Regions from separate parts of the Priestia filamentosa genome, predicted to be linked through region 1. Evidence: a T-box and tRNA genes for the amino acid it is inferred to sense, from the RefSeq annotation. Region 1 holds a T-box; the other holds one or more tRNA genes.
The links. The T-box of region 1 lies ahead of serS (serine--tRNA ligase). A T-box ahead of a tRNA ligase gene usually reads a tRNA of that ligase, here a tRNA-Ser.
Positions count from the first base shown of each region.

Region 2: it encodes a tRNA-Ser, which carries the amino acid that the T-box ahead of serS (serine--tRNA ligase) is inferred to sense. The anticodon was not compared.

Region 1 covers NZ_FXAJ01000018.1:7,871-11,150, forward strand. The annotation lists gene B9N79_RS25320 (deoxynucleoside kinase) at 1-146, shown strand, start outside; tRNA gene B9N79_RS25325 (tRNA-Ser) at 280-372, opposite strand; gene serS (serine--tRNA ligase) at 557-1,831, opposite strand; T-box leader at 1,895-2,110, opposite strand; gene pdxT (pyridoxal 5'-phosphate synthase glutaminase subunit PdxT) at 2,166-2,753, opposite strand; gene pdxS (pyridoxal 5'-phosphate synthase lyase subunit PdxS) at 2,769-3,280, opposite strand, start outside.
Region 2 covers NZ_FXAJ01000001.1:385,430-388,709, reverse strand. The annotation lists gene B9N79_RS02080 (MFS transporter) at 1-1,075, opposite strand, end outside; gene sodA (superoxide dismutase SodA) at 1,227-1,832, opposite strand; tRNA gene B9N79_RS02070 (tRNA-Ser) at 2,041-2,133, opposite strand; tRNA gene B9N79_RS02065 (tRNA-Ile) at 2,145-2,221, opposite strand; tRNA gene B9N79_RS02060 (tRNA-Met) at 2,246-2,319, opposite strand; tRNA gene B9N79_RS02055 (tRNA-Asn) at 2,323-2,397, opposite strand; gene B9N79_RS02050 (Na/Pi cotransporter family protein) at 2,526-3,280, opposite strand, start outside.

The DNA of each region.
Region 1 (3,280 bases):
TGCACGCTCGCTATGAAAATTGGATCAATTCATTTAACGCTTGCCCTGTGCTTCGTTTAAATATTTCAGACTATGATTTATTGGAAGATCCAACTTCTATTGAAAACATTATAAAGAAAATATCTCAAACTATAAATAATCATTAAAAAAAGACAAAGCATCCTGATACTTGATAGGATGCTTTATCTTTTTATCCCTTTAATATACAAAAAACTCGTTACATTATATGTAACGAGTTCCAATCTCCAATTTATATGCGCTATCTTTAATTTGTAATAATGGAGGAGGAAGGGGGATTCGAACCCCCGCGGGTTTTGACACCCCTGTCGGTTTTCAAGACCGATCCCTTCAGCCGGACTTGGGTATTCCTCCGTCTCGACAAGAATAACTATATCATCATTTTCTACATTCGTCAACAATTTTATACAATTTTTTTATATTTTTTTAGAAAAATACTAATTTATACCTTCCTTATAAAAGATAACTCTAGTCTATCTTTTTATTCTAAAAAAGAGACAAGAAAATAGTTAGTTATTCTTGCCTCTTTTCTTAGAAATTATTTAATCACAGATCGATTTCCCATGTATGGACGTAACACTTCTGGAATTATAATAGAACCATCTTCTTGTTGATAATTTTCTAAAATAGCTGCAACAGTACGCCCAATTGCAAGACCAGATCCATTTAGCGTATGCACATGCTCAGGTCTTCCGTTTGTTTCGCGACGGAAACGAATATTTGCACGACGTGCTTGGAAACCTTCAAAGTTTGAACAAGAAGAGATTTCACGATATGTTCCATAGCTTGGTAACCATACTTCAATATCATACTTTTTAGCTGCTGTGAAACCTAGATCACCTGTACACATGCTCATAACGCGATATGGAAGACCTAGAAGCTGAAGTACCTTTTCAGCATGACCTGTTAATTTTTCGAGTTCTTCATAAGAATCTTCAGGTTTAACAAAACGAACAAGTTCTACTTTATTGAATTGATGTTGACGGATAAGACCACGTGTATCACGCCCTGCAGAACCTGCTTCAGAACGGAAGCATGTGCTATATGCAGCATAGCTTACTGGGAGCTGATCTCCTTTTAAGATCTCATCGCGATGAAGATTAGTGACAGGAACCTCTGAGGTCGGAATTAAGAAATAATCTTCCTTCTCGATTAGAAATGCATCTTCTTCAAACTTTGGAAGCTGTCCTGTTCCTGTCATGCTTGCTCTATTCACCATGTATGGAGGTAAGATTTCTTCATATCCATGCTCATCAATATGAAGGTTCAACATAAAGTTAATTAACGCTCGCTCAAGTCTTGCTCCAAGTCCTTTATAAAATACAAAACGACTTCCAGTTACTTTAGCAGCACGCTCAAAATCTAATAATTCTAAGTCTGTTGCTAAATCCCAATGTGGTTTTGCCTCAAATGCAAACTGCGGAACTTCCCCCCACGCTCTTACTTCTACATTATCGTCTTCTGTTTCTCCAACTGGCACAGTTTCATGTGGAACATTTGGAATAGAAAGAAGAAGTTGTTGAAGTCTCTCTTCAACAGAACGTAATTCTTCATCAAGAGCTTTTACTTTATCTCCTACTTCTCGCATTTCTGCAATAAGATGATCCGCATCTTTCTTCTCTCTCTTTAGCACTGCTACTTGCTGTGATACTTCGTTTCTCTTACTTTTAAGCTCTTCCGTTTGAGCAATAAGCTCACGACGCTTGCTATCTAATTCTTCAAATGCTCCAAGATCTGTTAAATCTTCTCCTCGATGTTGAAGCTTTTCTTTCACTTCTTGAAAATTTTTGCGTAAAAATTTTAAATCTAACATGTTTTTAACTCCTTTACATTAATAATTAAGGCAAATAAAAAACTCTCGTCCCTTACATTATATGTAAGGGACGAGAGTTACCCGCGTTGCCACCCTAGTTGAAAGAGACTGATGTCTCTTACCACTTTATAAAATAACGGTTTAACACCGCAATTGCCTACTGCATTGTTCAACAATTCACTCCAGGATGGATTCATAAGCTTTATCTACTAGTTTGCACCAACCACTAGCTCTCTTAAAGATAAGAGTCTTATTACTATTTCCCTTCAACGTGCTAGCTATATTCAACTTATACATCATAATGTACTATAAGTTTTAACTTGTTGCAATGCTTTTATACTGTCTCTTTTGAAGATGCTTCCACCATTTGTACAAAATGCTGTGCAAGGCGATAATCATCTGTTAACTCTGGATGGAAAGAACAGCCTAGGAATGAACCTTGCTGAGCTGCTACAATTCGGTCTCCATGCATTGCTAACACTTCAACATCTTGTCCAACTTCCACAATATGTGGAGCACGGATAAAGACTCCAATAAAGTCTTCTCCAACACCTTTAATAGATAATGCAGCTTCAAAGCTCTCCCTTTGACGTCCAAAAGAATTGCGTTCCACTTTAATATCCATCACTCCTAGGTGTGGTTCACTATAACCAACAAGATCACTAGCTAATAAGATCAAGCCAGCACATGTGCCAAACATAGGTTTTTTTTGAGCAGCAAATGCTTTTAGCGGCTCCATGAACCCATACTTATCAATAAGGCGTCTCATTGTTGTACTTTCTCCACCTGGAAGTACAAGACCATCGATACTTTCTAGCTGTTCGACTTTTTTTACTAAAACAACTTCTGCTCCAGCACGTTCAAAAGCCTTTGCATGTTCTCTTACTGCACCTTGCAAAGCAAGTATACCGATTGTTGTCATAAAACCAGACCTTTCTTACCAGCCACGCTCTTGCATACGATTTTCTGGTAATAGTGTTGAGATTTCGATCCCTTTCATTGCATTACCAAGTCCTTTTGAGAGGCTTGCAATCAATTCATAATCTTGATAATGTGTTGTTGCTTCCACGATAGCACGAGCAAACTTAGCTGGATTGTCGGATTTGAAGATTCCTGAACCTACAAATACCCCATCTGCTCCAAGCTGCATCATAAGAGCTGCATCTGCTGGTGTAGCTACACCACCTGCTGCGAAGTTTACAACAGGAAGACGTCCCTCTTCCTTAATTTGAAGGAGAAGTTCAAATGGAGCTCCAAGATTTTTAGCTTCTGTCATTAGCTCATCTTCATTCATACCTACTACCTTACGAACTTGAGCATTCACCTTACGAATATGACGAACAGCCTCTACAATATTACCTGTACCTGGCTCCCCTTTTGTACGAAGCATAGAAGCTCCCTCTCCAATACGACGTGCTGCTTCACCTAAATCACGACATCCACAAACAA
Region 2 (3,280 bases), on a different contig from region 1:
GTCCCATATTTAAAAAAACATCCCGTACAACGATAAACTCAATTCGCTTTTCTTTAATTCCTTCGGCCCTTCCAATTACGTCAAATGTAATCGACATATAAGGAACAAGTAAAAGCGGATATCCGATTGCAATGCAAACAGCATAGCATAACAATTTAACATATGTTACTTTAAAAATAATTAAAAAGACAGAAGCATATAGCAAAAGTCCACCTGCTAAGATTGACTTGTATCGATGCTTCTTCTTTATAAATCGTGATGCTAAATAATAGCCCACAAAAGCGACGGCAGAATTAACAAGACCAAATGTTCCTAGCGCAAGCTCACTGTTTGTCGTAATAAAAACAAGAACAGAGATAATAAAAATAAAGGTTCCTTCTCGGATTCCTTGAAAAAGGTGTGCATATAAAATAAGACGCCAGTTTCGATTCTTTTTTCGTTCGGCAAGTACTTCTTTAAAGCGATACTTTCCTTCTGCTTCTCTTCTTTTAAGAAAGAAACTTAACACAACAGCGCTTAGGAATAGAAATAAAGAAGTAAAAAAGATAATTTTATATCCCGTCATTTTAATGAAAGACGAGATAATCAATCCTGCTACAATAGGACCAATCATTCCTGCGAATGAATTCAATATCCCCATAAATCCGTTAAAAAAATCTCTTGTTTCAGGTTCTGTAATCTCAAATGTTAATACATCAAAAGCAAGCCAGTAAAATCCATAGCCAATTCCAAGTAGAGCCCCTAAGAGTAAAAGGAGCGATGAAGCATTGTTCCCAACAAGTAAGACCGTAATATAAAAGACTGCTAAAAATGATACTCCTAGTCTTAAGACAATAACTCGATCCACTTTCTTAGCAAGCTTCCCTGCTACAACAAATGTCAAAGGATGAAAAATCACAATGGCTAAGTTGTAGAGCGCGAGATCTAAAAACTGCCCTGATTGCTTCCATAAATAGACGTTTACGAACGTATTGGATAATGATATTGCAAGTGAATAAAGAGCTCCAACCGTTAAAAGAAGCAAAAGATCTTTCGTAACTTCAACATCTCCAAACACTTTTTTCAAAACTGCCATACGTAAAACTCCTTTTCTCTTCTACCCCTAGTTTGGCAAAAGATAAAAGAGTTATACTACATAATGTAATTTTGAACAAAGGAATATCACTTCTCTAATAAAAAGACTCGGAGACATTTTGTCTCCGAGCTTTTTATTAGAAGCGTTTCTCTTATTTTGCTGCTTCGTAGCGTTTTGATACTTCGTCCCAGTTTACAACATTCCAGAATGCTGAAATGTAGTCTGGACGACGGTTTTGGTAGTTTAAGTAGTAAGCATGCTCCCAAACGTCTAAGCCTAGAACAGGTGTTTTACCTTCCATAAGCGGTGAATCTTGGTTTGGAGTGCTTGTGATCGCAACTTCGCCGTTATCTACAACAAGCCAAGCCCAACCAGAACCGAAGCGGCCTGCTGCAGCTGCTGCGAATTCTTCTTGGAATTTCTCGTAGCTTCCAAACTTTTTGTTGATTGCATCTGCTAATTCGCCAGTTGGCTCACCGCCACCTTCTGGTGAAAGGATTGTCCAGAAAAGGCTGTGGTTAGCATGTCCACCACCGTTGTTGCGTACAGCTGTACGAATGTTTTCAGGTACAGCGTCTAAGTTTGATACTAGTTCTTCAATGCTTTTAGACTCAAGATCAGTACCCTTGATTGCATCGTTTAACTTCGTTACATATGTGTTGTGGTGTTTCGTATGGTGAATGTTCATTGTTTCCTTGTCGATATGTGGTTCAAGTGCGTCATACGCGTAAGGTAATTGTGGTAATTCATGTGCCATGAAAAATTCCTCCTTTAGATTATGTAAAATTTGTGGTAGCAAAAATTGCTCCGTTAGCTTTAGAATAGCAAATATACCCTATTGTTTCAATTAAAATGATTTTCTTCTTGCTGAAACAACGAGTTTATATTTACCTTTTACCCGATTTTTATACGACTAAACAAAAAAAGTTTTCTGCTATGCAGAAAACTTGTTAATGTTATATGTATGGAGGAGGAAGGGGGATTCGAACCCCCGCGGGTTTTGACACCCCTGTCGGTTTTCAAGACCGATCCCTTCAGCCGGACTTGGGTATTCCTCCACTTAAAATTATGGTGGACCCTGCAGGACTCGAACCTGCGACCGGACGGTTATGAGCCGTCTGCTCTAACCAGCTGAGCTAAGGGTCCATTATGAATACTATAATAAAACAATAGCGGCGGAGGGGATCGAACCCCCGACCTCACGGGTATGAACCGTACGCTCTAGCCAGCTGAGCTACACCGCCAAATGGCTCCACAGGTAGGATTCGAACCTACGACCGATCGGTTAACAGCCGATAGCTCTACCACTGAGCTACTGTGGAACATTAAATAGGACAATATCTAATTTATCATCAAGACAATCTTTTGTCAATCGTTTTCTAAGAAAAAAATAAAGTTAAAGTTAAGGATGATAGCTTTCTATTTTCCATTCCACTCTCACCCTTAACGATTAAGAGTTATTTTGTTCTAAAATGTGCTGAGATAGTTTTTCAGCATAGTCTCCAATTCTCTCCAAATTATTAATAATATCCACAAATAAGATACTAGCTGCTCCTGAACATTCTCCTTTATTTAAACGTAGAATATGCTTTTTGCGCAGTACCCTTTCCATTCGGTCAATCCGATCTTCAATTTCAAGAACGCCGCGGGCGCTTTTTATGTTTTTACTTTCCAAAGCTTTTATTGTTTCAGAAAGGGCTTTTGAAGTACTTTGGAACATTTCTTCTAAATCTGAAGAAGCCTCATTTGTAAAAAAGACTTTATTAGCCAATTGATAATCCACAAATTCCGTAATATTCTCACAATGAGCTCCTATTCTTTTTAAATAATGCACTTCTTCTTGGAGCCTAAAATAATCTTCACTCTCAAGCGTTGATAAAGCATTCTCAGATAACAGGAGAAAATACGCTTTTATTTTTCTTTCCTTGTTTTCTAATATTTCCATTAGATTTACGACTTCTTGAGCATGTATACGATCTCTCGTACTTAAATAGCTGTAAGCTTGTACAAAGTTTTTTAATAAAAGATGACTCATTTCAATAATTTCTTTTTGTACTTGACTCAGGGCAACTGTTGGGGCTTGCTCAATAAACTGTCTATCAAGATATCCCTGATTTTGAGTTACAAAGGTATTTCTTTCTGGAAAAGCTTTTGTAACTAAATATACGAGTACGCCTACAAATGGGAGCCAAAGAAGTGTGTTGA